Regions from separate parts of the Bacterioplanoides sp. SCSIO 12839 genome, predicted to be linked through region 1. Evidence: predicted binding sites of a transcription regulator. Region 1 holds the regulator's gene; each other region holds the start of a gene.
What was found. The regulator FNR, encoded in region 1, switches genes on or off when oxygen is low (the NO sensors DNR and NnrR bind a similar motif). The targets are predictions, from matches to a motif close to TTGATNTANATCAA.
Positions count from the first base shown of each region.

Region 2: the regulator FNR is predicted to act here: its motif matches at 1,973-1,986, upstream of KFF03_RS05320 (nitrate/nitrite transporter).
Region 3: the regulator FNR is predicted to act here: its motif matches at 2,527-2,540, upstream of KFF03_RS05255 (nitrate reductase subunit alpha).

Region 1 is NZ_CP073745.1:1,498,913-1,504,007, reverse strand. Features, by position in the region: gene KFF03_RS07025 (heavy metal translocating P-type ATPase) at 1-1,132, shown strand, start outside; gene ccoS (cbb3-type cytochrome oxidase assembly protein CcoS) at 1,136-1,327, shown strand; gene KFF03_RS07015 (sulfite exporter TauE/SafE family protein) at 1,336-2,013, shown strand; gene fnr (fumarate/nitrate reduction transcriptional regulator Fnr) at 2,087-2,854, shown strand; gene KFF03_RS07005 (enoyl-CoA hydratase/isomerase family protein) at 2,979-3,950, shown strand; gene KFF03_RS07000 (MFS transporter) at 4,029-5,095, opposite strand, start outside.
Region 2 is NZ_CP073745.1:1,138,509-1,143,603, forward strand. Features, by position in the region: gene KFF03_RS05315 (ribonucleotide reductase subunit alpha) at 88-477, opposite strand; gene KFF03_RS05320 (nitrate/nitrite transporter) at 515-1,810, opposite strand; gene KFF03_RS05325 (NarK family nitrate/nitrite MFS transporter) at 2,057-3,532, shown strand; gene KFF03_RS05330 (bifunctional protein-serine/threonine kinase/phosphatase) at 3,713-5,095, shown strand, end outside.
Region 3 is NZ_CP073745.1:1,121,751-1,126,845, forward strand. Features, by position in the region: gene KFF03_RS05255 (nitrate reductase subunit alpha) at 1-2,422, opposite strand, end outside; gene KFF03_RS05260 (HAMP domain-containing protein) at 2,687-4,537, shown strand; gene KFF03_RS05265 (CBS domain-containing protein) at 4,631-5,095, shown strand, end outside.

The DNA.
Region 1 (5,095 bases):
ACTGATCTCCGGCAGTGTGTTTGGCTTCTGGGCCTGGCAAGGCGATGATCATGCGTTTTTTATTGCGCTATCCGTTTTGGTGGTGACTTGCCCATGCGCCCTCTCCTTGGCGACACCCACTGCCCTGACCGCAGCCACTGCAGCATTACGCGAAGCCGGATTGCTTATCAGCAAAGGCCATGTATTAGAAACCCTGACTCAGGTTGATCGTGTTGTGTTTGATAAAACCGGCACCCTGACTCAGGGGAAACTGTCGATTGAGCAGGTCATCCCTCTTAACCAGCAAACAGAACAAGGGGTGCTGGAACTGGCTGCCGCACTGGAACAACATTCGACTCATCCGATTGCACGAGCGTTTCAGCAGATTGAACCGGCAAATAGTGCCACCGATATCGAACAGATTCCGGCTCAGGGCATCCAGGGCACCATTGCAGGCCAGCGTTATAAACTGGGGCATCTTGCCTTTGTCTCAAATCAGCCGGCTTTCACCTCAAACCAACCGCTGCAGCAACCAGAAGACAGCGAAGGCCAGTGGTTATTGCTGGCAGATGAGCAACAGCCGCTGGGCTGGATTCAGGTGAACGACTCATTGCGCAAATCCGCCTATCGGTTGTTAGCTGGGTTACGTCAGCGTGGTATTAAAACGGCGTTATTAACCGGCGACCCCAGCGGTTCCGGCGAACGGATTGCCACCGAACTGGGTATTGATGAATTACGCACGGGCGTTTCACCAGAAGAAAAGTTGCAGCAAGTCAGCCAATGGCAACAACAAGGTGAGCGCATTTTAATGGCTGGTGACGGTATAAACGATGTTCCGGTTCTGGCCGGTGCCGATATTTCACTCGCAGTGAACGAAGCCACTGATTTGGCAAAAACCAATGCCGATACGGTGCTCACCAATGGCCGCCTGGAAGTGATTCTTGCGGCTCTCGATGGCGCGGTGGCTACCCGCCGCAATATTCGCCAGAACATTGGCTGGGCACTGGGGTATAATCTGGTGGCATTACCCATTGCTGCCGCCGGACTGGTTCCCCCTTGGGCGGCGGCCATTGGCATGTCATTAAGTTCATTGATTGTTGTTACCAATGCCCTGCGCCTGACGCGCATTGGTCGTCTTATCCGGGAGAAATAAGCCATGGATATCATTTACGTTCTGGTACCTTTATCTTTGCTTCTGCTGGCGATTGCGATTGGTATTTTCTTTTGGGCCGTTAAAAGCGGGCAGTTTGATGATATGGACTCTCCCGCTCATAAAATCCTGTTTGATGACGACGACGATTTGCCCCGCCAGAAAGATTCCTCGAAAGACTCTTCAGACAACCACTGAGCGTTAGTATGAATGAACCTCTTTCGCTCATCACCGCGCTATTGCTGGGCTTATTTGGCGCAAGCCATTGCCTGGTCATGTGCGGTGGCATTGCTGCTGCAACCGGAGCCGCCGCTAACGAAACACACAGTAAAGTTGCCACCCTGCTGGCGTTTAACATCGGACGCATTTCGTCTTACACCTTTGCAGGACTCATCGTCGGATTCTTAGGCCTGTGGCTGCAACAGTTACACGATGGACTGATGCTGTCGCTGCGCTCACTCGCCGGCGTCATGCTGATACTGATGGGGCTTTACGTTGCCCGGTGGGCCAGCTGGCTAACCCGCATTGAGCAACTTGGACAAGGGTTATGGAAGCGTTTACAACCCTCGGCCGGAAAGCTGATGACCCAATCATCGCTGCGCTCCCGGATCGCTCTGGGCATGTTATGGGGCTGGTTGCCTTGTGGCCTGATCTACAGCACGCTGAGCTGGGTAGCCGCTAATGGTGATCCATTGCTGGGCGCTTTAACCATGGCCACCTTTGGCCTGGGCACTCTACCCGCATTATTTGCCGGCGGGCTGGCTACAGCCACGCTCAGCCGTTGGTTAAATCATCAACTGACGCGGCAACTAGCCGGACTATCGCTCATCATTTTTGGACTCTGGACACTGGTTTCTATTTGGCTTCCTGTTCTTGACAGATAAGCCTATCACTAGGAACATAGACCCAGTTTTTCACAGCAGTCCCATCATGGGATTATCGTTGCAGGCTTTATTTATGAAACCATCCTCTGTATCAACCCCATTGCGTGGCACTCAACCTCATTGCCAGACCTGCTCGCTGAATGCGCTGTGTCTGCCATTGTCACTGAATGACACTGACATGGAACGCCTTGACGATATCATTCGTCGTGGTCGCCCGATTCAGAAAGGCCAGCTGTTATTTCAACAGGGCGAAGCGTTTCAATCCGTATTTGCCGTTCGTACCGGCGCATTAAAGACCTATACCTTGGCTTCTAACGGCGAAGAACAAATTACCGGTTTCCATCTGGCCAGTGAGCTGGTTGGCCTGGCTGGCTATAACAACGAATACTATCCGTTATCCGCCAAAGCACTGGAAACCACAACCGTCTGTGAAATTCCGCTGACTCAGCTGGATGAACTGGCCGATGAATTGCCCGACCTGCGTAAGCAGCTGATGCGCACCATGGGTACTGAAATCCGTCACGACCAGAACATGATGCTGCTGCTGAGCAAAAAGAATGCTGAAGAGCGTGTAGCCTCCTTCTTGATGGATATTTCCACTCGTTATGCCCGTCGTGGCTTCTCGGCGACTCACTTCCGCCTACCAATGTCTCGTGTTGATATCAGTAACCATCTTGGCCTGGCAGTAGAAACCATCAGCCGTGTATTTACTCGTTTCCAGAAAAACGGACTGATCGAAACTCAGGGCAAAGAAATTATTCTGCAAGATCTGGATCTGTTAAAAGAAATGGCCGGATTATTGTCCGAAGAAGAATGTGGCCATGCCACAGAAGAAGAATAAGCCGTTTTATTATTGCCTCACCAGAATAACAGCTTATCAAAAGCGCCCGGATTGTATCCTGGCGCTTTTTTTATGTACTTTATGCAGCCCGATAATAATCATTCATTCCCACTGAGGCCTGTTTATGAGTTGCCAGGCAACCCTGACAGTTGAGCAACAAATTGCCACTATTTGCTTTAGCAATCCCGACCAGCATTACATGACGGTTGAATTGCTGGAGCAGATTCAACACGCTTTTCTCAAGGCAGAAGATGATCCTCAAGTACGTGCCATCGTTCTTAAAAATCAGCAGCCGGGTTATTTTATTACCCACTACTCACTGGATGAAATCAATCAGGTGCTGGAACTGCCGATGAAACTCAAGCCTTGGCTGAAACGGTTGTTTCCGGCAACACTTCGGCTGTCGATGGCGCTGTCGCGTCAGCTAATTCGGCTTGATCACAGGGCCAGTACTCAGCGCATATTGGATAAAGCCACGCACAATACCTTACTGCAGGGCACCATCACCTACGCCCGGGTGAATCGGTTTTTATTACGCTTAAGACAGAGCCGTAAACCGGTGATTGCTATGTTGGCTGGTAACACTCAGGGTTATGGAATGGAGCTGGCATTAGCTTGTGACTTCCGCTTAATGGCCCGTGGAGAATACCATTTAGGCCAAATCGAATCGCTGATTGGTCTGATTCCCGGCTCCGGTGGCATGCATCACCTGGCACGTTTAACCGGTACCGCAAAAGCCATGGAGTTATCCATGCTGGGAACCCGGTTGAAAGCCGACGAAGCCGAACAACTCGGACTCATTTATAAAGCCTGTGACGAAGATGCGCTGGAGCAGGAATGTTATCAATTGGCGCAACAGCTCTGTTTACGCAGCCCGTTATCGTTAAGTTATATCAAACGAAATATTAACCGGGGTCGCAGCCTGGACTTTGCTCAGGCGATCAAAATGGATGAAGTAGGATTTATGGACAGCGCTTGTACACCACAAGCCAGTGACACTTACCGGCAACAGCGGCAGCGTCTGAATCAGGGTGAGAGTATCAATAACAGCTTTGAACATTGGCAGCAGACAGATTTAAACCAGACTTTGAAGTGAGCCTGAAGTAAGTCAGCCATAAAACAAACGTGGCTGACACGATAAAATCGCGTCAGCCACGCAGGGAAAACAGACGAATCAGCTCGTGTGTGCCGCCTGCATATCTTCATTAATATGGCGACTGGCACGGGTAAACTGCCAGATACCCACCGCCGCAGCGACAAAGGATACGATCAATACCGAATAGCCAACCGAGCGGGTACCAAAGTCATCACTCAGCATGTCACTGCCAATACCAATCAGGAATGGCCCTAAACCTAAACCAATAATATTGGTGGTAAAGAACAACACAGCCGATGCTAAGGCGCGCATTCTGGCTTCAACCATACCCTGCACCATCGCAATACTTGGCCCCATAAATACCGTCGCCATCATTGCTGGCACCATAAACAGGCTCAGTACCAGATACATGGAATCCAGCGTGTAGGTTAAGTACAAAAAAGGCAACGTAATGATCACAGCTGCCGTTGGAATCCAAGTGTACCAGCGACGATCATGACGACCTTTTTTATCCGCCAGATAACCACCCACCAGTGTTCCCAAACCACCCAGAATACCGCTGCCTAACGCCAGCCAGGTACCCAGTTCACCGGTCTGAATTTCAAAATTACGCAGCATATAAGGCGCAAACCAGATCGCACCGCCATAACCAATCAGGGTAAAGCAGGAAGCACCAATCGCCACATGACGGAAGGCTTTTTTGCCCATCATCATTTTCATCGACGCCATAAAGGATGGCATTTCACCACTGCTTTTGATGGCATCCGTAGCGCCACGTACCGGTTCACGAATGGTAAACTGCAGCAACAGAGCAATCAGAATGCCCGGCACACCCACAATAATAAAGGCCATGCGCCAGCCGTAATATTCGTTAATCCAGCCACCTAATAAGAAGCCGAATAAAATACCAATATTCAGACCAACCGAATAAATCGATAACGCCGTAGCGCGTTTTTCCGCAGGGTAGATATCCGAAATAATCGAGTGCGCCGGGGGACTGCAACCGGACTCACCTACACCCACGCCAATACGGGCTAATAATAACTGCGGAAAGTTTTGCGCCATGCCACACAACACGGTCATCAGGCTCCAGGTGCCCGTGGCAATACTCATGATGCTGCGGCGTACCCAACGATCCGCCAAAC
Region 2 (5,095 bases), 360 kb from region 1:
ATTCTGGGAGGTAAATACGGGGAGATTTCAGCTGAATACCTCCCCATTTAAAAGCAGGGAGGTTACGTGTGTCGAATTTATAGGGTATTAGAACGGAGCGATCTCGATGGGTTGCTCATCACGATTAATGACCACGTAACGGCTTAAATCCTGACCATTGGCTAAATCGTTTGTCATTTTATTCAGATAAGGTTCTGCATCGTTGCTGCTTGGTGCTTTGCCATCAGCCCCACTTAACCCGGCAATAAACATAAACTCCCAATCTTTGCTCACACTATCGGCTTCTTTTTTCAGGCTGGCAAAATCACTTAACTCTTCAGGCAATTTATCAACACACATTACAGGACTGATGCTGCCGCGCTGGTGCTTTTTGATTTTGCCTTTGGTGTCATCTGTCTGGGCAAATAAAAACAGCAGGCGTTGTGGCTCTGGCTGCTTTTTGGTCATCTCTAATAAGTCGTTAAATACTGATTTCATAGGAATACCTCCATACGGAATTAAATTCCGGCTGTTACTACTTAATTAAATTACTTTTTCGTACCTGAAGCAGAAAGTCGTTGTTCAATGCGTCTGCCATCCGGTGTTTGTACTTTTCGGACTTCATTGCAAAATACATCACAATCATGCAGGCGGCACATAGCCCGTACAGCAACATAAAGCAGGCGGTATGTACGCCGCCAATGTCGATTGCCAGGCCAAAAAGAATGGGTAGAGTAAAACCCCCCATTGCGCCGATCATGGCAACAGCACCGCCAACGCTGCCCATTTGATAGGGGTAATAATCGTTAATGATTTTATAAACGGATGCCCGACCAAAGCCCTGAGCCAAACCAACGACCAGAATCAGCAGGTTGAAAAACCACAGATTGATCTGAAACGATACCGGTACATCTTTCTCAACACCGTGAATAACCATGGTGGTGGGTGGGTAGCTGAGGAAAAACAGGCAGACAATGCAAATCCAGAACACACTCCAGTTCACGCTGCGGCCGCCGTATTGATCAGCGTACCAGCCACCAATCGCACGGATTAAACTGGAGGTTGTTGCAAATACCAGTGTCCAGGCCATTGCCTCGGATAAAGAGAGTTGATAAACGTCGATATAATATTGTGGTAACCACAACAACAACGCCAGAAAAGAGCCGAACACAAAATAATAATACAGGCCCAATATCCAGACATTGGCGGATTTGAGTGGTTTCAGATGTTCTGAAATGGGAACCTGGCTGTGGTGCTGCTGTAGCGACGGTGCACTTTTTTCAGTGGATGGAGCTAACCAGATAAACAATAAGATCATAAAAATGGTGCCGAGAGAAAATACCGGGCCAACCATTTCCAGGCCCAGGTGCTCGATAACCAGTGGTGTTAATAACAGTGTGATTGCTGCACCGGAGTTGCCAGCACCGAAGATTCCCATGGCCGTACCCAGTTGTTTGCTTTCAAACCAGGTCGATACGTAACTGATACCTATCGTGAAGGATGCGCCAGATACGCCTAATAACAGGCCGGTAATGATGTAGTCCTGAAAGCTGTGGATATGATTCAGCATCATCAGCGGTGGAATCAAACAAGCCATTTGAATGACAAACAGTTTTTTAGGCGAAAAATACTGACATAAAATTCCCGCGGGCAGGCGCAGCAAAGCACCGGTAATAATCGGTGAGCTGACCAATAGCCCATACTGGGTGCTGTTGATATCCAGGGTGGGTGCCAGGTGAACTCCAAGCACTGCAAATAATGTCCAGACCGAGAAGTTTGCTGCAAAAGCCAGGGTTGCCATTATCAGTGCTTGTTTTGCGTTAGCCGTCATTACGCCCCCCGGTTGCTGTGAAAATAAAACTGGATCTGGTCGGGAATACCCACCATTAAAAAGTTATTTATATTAATTCAATAACCTGCCTGCAGTGGAATACCCCCTTGGGGGTAGCTGTTTTTGCTGAGACAAGGCACAAGGAGTAGATGATTTTTTTGCTTGATTCATGTCAAGCACACCATGGTCTCACGGGCGTTAACTAGGCTCTGAAAATTTCTCGAGATCATAGTGTGAGGACTAATTATGAGTGAGAACACCAGTCTGAATGTTTTAAGATTCAGCGACCCCAAAATCAAAACCTTGCATATCACCTGGTTTGCTTTCTTCTTAACCTTTGTACTCTGGTTCAGCCATGCGCCGTTAATGGCGTTTATCAAAGAAGCGTTTGACCTGAGCAGTCAGCAGGTTAAGGCTCTGTTAATTTTAAACGTCGCTCTGACGATTCCCGCACGTATCGTGATTGGTATTCTGGTGGATAAATACGGTCCTCGGATTGTGTATTCCTGTTTATTGATGATCTCTTCGGTGATCAGCTTTGGATTTGCGTTGGCAGATACTTATGAACAGCTGGCGTTATTCCGCTTCCTGTTAGGCTTTGTGGGTGCGGGTTTTGTCATTGGTATCCGCATGGTGGGCGAATGGTTCCCGGCGAAACAAGTCGGTGTTGCTGAAGGCATCTACGGTGGTTGGGGTAATTTTGGTTCTGCTGCCGGTGCGATGACGTTACCAACCATTGCGTTGTTATACGGTGGTGATGACGGCTGGCGTTATGCATTAATGAGCATTGGTGTGATTGCTGGTGTTTATGGTGCGATTTATTACAGACTCGCTCGTAATACTCCTAAAGGTTCGACTTACTTTAAGCCGAAAAAATCCGGTGGTTTAGAAGTAACCAGTATGAAAGACCTGTACTTCTACCTGCTGATGAACGTTCCTATGTATGTTGCTCTGGGTGTACTGGCGTGGAAACTGTCGCCATCGGGTGTCAGCCTGTTTGACACCAGCACTATGTATATTCTGTGGGGCGTACTGGTCGCGCTGTTTGCAGTACAAACCCGTTCGATCTGGCACGTTAATCATGAACACTTAAAAGCGGGTGTGCCTGAGTCGGATAAATACAACTTTAAGCAGGTTGCGATTCTGGATTTATCTTATTTCGTGACTTTTGGCTCTGAGCTGGCGGTGGTTTCGATGCTGCCATTGTTCTTCCTGGAAACCTTCGACGGTCTGGACCCGGTTAAAGCCGGTTTATTAGCGTCAGGTTTCGCCTTTATGAATCTGGTGGCGCGTCCAACCGGTGGTTGGTTCTCTGATAATTTTGGTCGTCGTAAATCGCTGATGTTCCTGATTGGTGGTTTGGCCATTGGTTATCTGGTGCTGTCACAAATTAACAGCGAATGGTGGATCCCGGCGGCAGTTATCGCCACCATGTGCTGTAGCTTCTTTGTGCAGGCCGGTGAAGGTGCGGTATTTGCCATCGTGCCTCTGGTGAAACGTCGTATGACGGGTCAGATTGCTGGTATGGCAGGTGCTTACGGTAATGTGGGTGCGGTAACGTTCCTGACGGTATTAAGCTTTGTTGATTACAGCACCTTCTTCCTGGTTATTGCTGGCGCTGCAGGCGTGATTTTCTTCGCAGCCATGTTCCTGGATGAACCAAAAGGGCAGATGACAGAGGTTGCCGAAGACGGCACTGTGCATGTAATTGATATTGGTTAATTAATCATTTTAGAAGTTGAAAAAATCAGTAAAGCGATTGTTTTTCAAAGCAGCAACAGGACGTTGCGATAGGATCGCCAGCACAGGGATGTGCTGTCCGATCCGGCGGCTGAAAAATAATGCTTTGCTGATTTTTCGGTTTCAGAAGATTAATCAATGTTTCAGGTCGAGGGGCTCAATATGGAAAAAACCATGGAAAACACCAGCCATAATCTTGAAGTTAATTGTGGTGCTGCAACCGATAAAGGGGTAAAGCCCCTGAATGAAGATGCCGTAGGTTTATGTGTTCCCGATAATGACCATCAACTGAAACACAAAGGTGTGTGTTTATTAGTGGCCGATGGTGTCAGTACCGCGGAAGCTGGCCAGGAAGCCAGTGAAAGTACGGTTAATAACTTTATTGAAGATTATTACAACACTCCGGATACCTGGAGTGTTGGCTACAGTGCAGAAAACATCGTTTCTGCCATTAATCTCCGCTTGTTTCGCAAAAGCCTGAAATACAAAGTCGAAGGCAAAGGCTTTTTATGTACCTTATGTGCGGTGGTGATTAAGTCGCGCACGGCTCATGTGTTTCATGTGGGTGATAGCCGGGTCTATCTGCTGCGCAACGGCGAACTTAAGCAGTTGACTGAAGACCACTCTGTTACCCTGAGAAAAGGCGAAGAATTTTTATCCCGGGCGGTGGGCATGGATAGCCAGCTGCATCTGGAATATAACCAGTTTCCGCTGGAAGAGAATGACATTCTGCTTTGTTCCAGCGATGGCCTGCACAGTTTTATGGATGACAACGAGCTGGTCAGCCTGCTGTCCCAGCCAGGAGGAGCCTCGACACGGGCGGCGAATCTGGTGAAAAAAGCGCTGGAAAACGGCAGTGATGACAATATCAGTGCAACGGTAGGGGTGATTAATACACTGGATGAAGAAAACATCGATGATTACAACGCCCGGCTGACCCGATTACCATTCCCACCGGCGTTAGAGCCGGGTATGAAGCTGGATGGCTTTGAAGTGCTGGGTGAAATTTATGCCAGTAGCCGCAGCCAGTTATATAAGGTACGCGACTCAGAATCCGGTGAGGTGATGGTGATGAAAACGCCATCGCTGAACTACGACGGTGATAATCATTATATCGACCGCTTTATTCAGGAAGAGTGGGTGGGGAAACGTATTTCCAGCCCGTATCTGGTGGAAGTAAAACAGATTCAACGGGAAAAAAAGTTTCTGTATTACCTGCTGGAGCTGGTAGAAGGAGTGACGCTGGAAAAGTGGATTGCCGATCATCCCCAGCCAGATCCGGCGATTGCCATTAATATTGTTGAACAAATCGCTCTTGGGCTATCTGCGTTACATCGCAACGATACCGTGCATCAGGATCTGCGCCCGGCCAATATTATGATTAATGGCGATAACCAGATAAAAATTGTCGATTTTGGTTCGGTGTATGTAGCGAGTCTGGCGGAGGTGTTTACTCCGATTCGTCACGAGGGTGTTTTAGGCACCGCCAGTTATGCCGATCCTAATTATTTGTTAGGAAAGAACAGTGCGACCCAGGGCGATTTA
Region 3 (5,095 bases), 380 kb from region 1:
TATCGTCTTTTTCGTACCAGGTTGCCGTCGGCAGAACGATATCCGAGTACAGACAGGTAGTGGACATACGGAAGTCCAGCGTTACCAGCAGATCCAGCTTACCTTCAGCTGGCGCATCGTTAAATTTAACGTCTTCTGGTTTGACGCCACCTTCTTCACCGAGGTCTTTACCCATCAGGCCGTGTTTGGTGCCTAACAGGTGACGCAGCATGTATTCGTGGCCTTTACCGGAAGAACCCAGCAGGTTCGAACGCCAGATAAACATGTTACGTGGGAAGTTTTGTGGGTTATCAGGGTCCTGGTTCGCAAACTGCAGCTCACCGGATTTCAGCTGTTGCACACAGTAGTCTTTGGCAGACATACCAGCGGCTTCCGCATCTTTACACAGATTCAGTGGGTTCATGCCCAGCTGAGGTGCTGATGGTAACCAACCCATACGTTCGGCACGGGAGTTGTAATCAATGATAGAACCAGACCATTTTTCTTTATTGGCCTGTGGCTCAATCACTTCTTCCATGCGCAGTTTTTCGTAGCGCCACTGGTTGGCGTGGTTGTAGAAGAACGACGTACCGTTCATATGGCGTGGTGGCTTGTTCCAGTCCAGCGCAAACGCCAGAGGTTGCCAACCGGTTTGTGGGCGTAATTTTTCCTGGCCGACATAGTGCGCCCAGCCACCGCCGGACTGACCGATACAACCACACATCATCAGCATGTTAATCACGCCGCGGTAGTTCATATCCATGTGGTACCAGTGGTTCATGGCCGCACCGATAATAATCATCGAACGACCATGAGTTTTGTCCGCGGTGCGGGCAAATTCACGCGCTACACGAATAACGTCAGCGGGTTTACAGCCGGTAACTCGCTCTTGCCATGCCGGAGTGTACGGTACGTTGTCTTCATAAGATTTAGCAACGTTGTCACCACCGTGGCCAGCATCCACACCATAGTTAGCAACGGTTAAATCGAATACGGTAGCGACTAAGGCGGTTTCACCGTTGGCCAGCTGAACTTTTTTCACCGGAATATTGCGTGGCAATACTTCGTCGTGTTCAGTGTGGTCGTAGTATTTATGTTCGTGCTCGTTGGCTGCAGTCGCGAAGTAAGGGAAGTTAACGGCAACAATTTCGTCACTGCTTTCTTTCAGGCTTAAGGTCAGTTTAACTTCGTCGCCAGACTTACCGTCTTTTTGCAGCGTATTCCACTTACCTTTTTCACCCCAGCGATAACCGATAGAACCGTTTGGAGAAATCAGCTCACCGTTATTTTCGTTAATGGCGATGGTTTTCCATTCCGGGTTATTTTCTTCACCCAGGCCGTCAACCAGATCCGCTGCACGTAAGAAACGACCCTGGCGGTATTTGTTGCCTTGAGGATCGTCACTGTCTTTTTCCAGCATTACTAAATTCGGGAAGTCGGTTTTTTCACGAACATATTTAGTGAAATATTCGCTTTGGTTTTCGATGTGGAATTCTTTCAGAATGACGTGACCAAAGGCCATCGCTAACGCAGCGTCAGTACCTTGCTTCGGTGCTAACCAGGTATCACCAAACTTGGAACATTCAGAATAATCCGACGTAACAACACAGGTTTTAGTCCCTTTGTAACGCGCTTCGGTTAAGAAGTGAGCGTCCGGTGTACGGGTTTGCGGAACGTTAGAACCCCAAACGATCAGGTAGTTGGAGTTGTACCAGTCAGCGGATTCCGGAACGTCTGTTTGTTCGCCCCAGATTTGTGGTGAGGCGGGTGGTAAATCACAGTACCAGTCGTAGAAGCTTAAGCAGTTACCGCCAATCAGCGACAGGTAACGCGCGCCTGCAGCGTAAGACACCATCGACATTGCCGGAATAGGCGAGAAGCCAGTGATACGGTCAGGGCCGAATTCTTTGGCAGTGTAAACGTTAGCGGCAGCGATGATTTCATTCACTTCATTCCAGTCTGAGCGAACAAAACCACCCATGCCACGTTGTTGCTTGTAGGACTGAGCTTTAAACGGATCAGAAACAATCGACTTCCAGGCAGCTACCGGATCAGTGTGAGACTGTTTTGCTTCGCGCCACAGTTTGATTAAGGCTTTACGAACCTTTGGATATTTCAGGCGGTTAGCGCTGTAAACGTACCAGGAATAACTGGCACCACGAGGACAACCACGCGGTTCGTGGTTCGGCAGATCAGGGCGGGTACGTGGGTAATCGGTCTGCTGGGTTTCCCAGGTAATCAGACCGTCTTTAACGTACACCTTCCAGCTACAGGAGCCGGTGCAGTTTACGCCATGGGTGGAACGCACAACTTTATCGTGTTGCCAGCGACGACGATAACCGTCTTCCCATTGGCGGTCTTCATTGGTCAGGGTGCCATGACCGTTGGCAAAGTCCCCCTGCTTCCGTTTAAAAAACTGAAGCCGATCCAGAAATTGACTCATATTGGTTCTCCTACAAGCAGCTACCCGGTTGGAATAGCGAGCAAATAACACGGTGCTTTATTTGATTTGTGCAACCAAAATAGAGCCCCGAAAGAGGAGTGAATTTGATGTGCGTCAACATGGTGGATTTATCACTGCGTTAGAGGGATGCGATCTACCCACAAAGAGGTAGCTGACTTATTACCTATGTTCTGGAGGGGGTAGCTCTATTCGGATAGCATTGCAGATACAATGTTTTTCAGAGTTATCTGGCAGGTTTTTCTTATGCTTTCAAAAATCCGAAATTCCATTGTTTTTCGTATCGGATCACTGCTGATGGCAATGACGGTCATGGCCGTTCTCAGCATGTTCAGTTCATTTGTTATTTCTGAAATTGCCGACAAAGATGCTGCCGCCATTAATATTTCCGGGTCGCTGCGTAAACAAAGCTATTTGATGTTGTCGACATTATTAGTAACAGAAGATACTGCCGGAATCGCGGAGCAGCAGGCGGTTTTTGAGCAGTTTGAAGCCATCCTGAATGACCCGGTATTAATATCCAGTGATCTGGTATCGCCGGATTCGGTATTGGCACAATCGTATAAAACCGTGGTGGTGAGTTGGAAAGCAGAAGTAAAACCGGCCTTGGAACAATATAACTTTACCCCGCAAGCCAAAATTCAGCTGTTTGATACCGTTAACTCTTTTGTTGATAAAATTGATTTTCTGGTGCTGCAATATCAGCAAGCGGCAGAATCCAAAATTGAGTTATTACGTATTATTCAGATCATTGCATTATTCAGCACACTGATTCTTGTATATGTCGCCATGACCTCCATTCACAGTCATATTGAGAAACCGCTGACACAACTGACGGCCATGGCGCGACGGGTACGGGATGGCGATTTAACGTCGCGAGTTGAGTTAGATAATAAAGACGAATTAGGCTTGTTAGCTCAGGCATTTAATTCCATGAGCGACTCCTTATCTGAGATGTATGCCGACCTGGAAGGTCGTGTTAACCGCAAAACCATGCAGCTAAAACGTTCAAATGACTCGCTGCAATTGTTATTAAACACCTCACGTTTATCGAATAACACCACCGAAGAAGATCTTGATTTTCAGCCGATTCTTGACGAACTTTCTAATCTTACCGGTATTGGCGATATGGATTTGTGTATCACTAAACAAGATGCTGATTCACCTTATATTCATTTACTGGAAGTGGATGAAGTCAGTAACCGCCCTAATTGTTATACAGGCAATTGTGATGGCTGTTTATCTCATTCCGGCACCCTGGTATCGAATGATCTGGGCTGTTACACCGTTCGTTTTGCGCTTGAACGGGAAGAGCATAACTACGGTGTGCTGGTGGCGCGGATGAAATACAAAAACGGTTTAGAAGCCTGGCAAAACCAGTTAATTCAGGCGGTTGCTGATCAGATTGCCGTTGGTCTGAGTCTGAAAAACCAGGTACACCAGGACCGCCGGGTTGCGCTGTTAAATGAACGTACTGTTATTGCCCGGGAATTACACGATTCGTTAGCGCAGTCTTTGTCGTATCTGAAAATTCAGGTATCGCGTATGCAAAAAGCTCATGATAAACAAGCCGATAGTGCGATTTTTCAGGATCTGATTGATGAAGTGCGTGATGGCTTAGGTTCTGCGTATCGCCAGTTACGGGAGCTATTATCAACCTTTCGCTTGCAGGTTGGCGGTCGTGGCTTAAAAGGAGCACTTGAAGATGCGATTAGCCAGTTAAGTGATCGGACGAATATGAACATTACTCTGGATTATCAGGTTGAATCAATATTGTTCACGCCTAACGAAGAAATTCACTTGTTACAAATTGCCAAAGAAGCACTGCAAAATTCATTGCATCACTCCAAAGGAAAAAATGTTCGGGTGGCACTGACTCAGAATAATAATCAGGTCACTGTATCGGTTGAAGACGATGGTGTTGGTATTCCCGATGGCCCGGAAAAAATAAATCATTATGGTTTGGATATTATGAAAGAGCGGGCTAAATTATTAGTGGGCAGCATTAGCATGGAACGTGTTGGTGAGCGAGGAACAATTGTCACCTTTGTCTTTTCGCCAGAATCTATTCATTCAAATGTTGCGTTAAGCCGGTAAGAGTTTATGGATTATTTTGTATCATTTTTATATCGACATTAAATAATTTTATTGTCGATTTTAAAATATAAAAAACTCATTAAGGAGTAGGTTATGGTTGATAGTCTGAGTCATTTAACCGCAAAAGATATTATGACCACCGAGGTGTTAACCGCCTACGAAGGATGGTCTGTTAAACGCTTATCGGATTTTTTAGTCAAACACCGTATATCCGGTGTGCCGGTCATCTCCAGTGATCACTCCCTGGTGGGGGTCGTCAGTAGCTCGGATATCATTCACTTTGATAGTCAGAGCCAGCAGCAAAAGAAAGAAATGGTTCGGGATGTTTATATCGAATTTTCTGGTATGAAGTACAGCGAATCGGATGTTGAAGCATTGGCAAAAAAAGCCGATGAAAACTGCACCGTTAATCAGGTAATGACGCCACATGTGATTAAGGTTGAAGAAACAGCCGAGGTGAATGACGTTATTAAACTGATGCTGAAAAGTAAAATTCACCGTGTATTTGTTACCCGGGAAAATGTGATGGTGGGTGTGTTATCAACGTCGAATATTTTA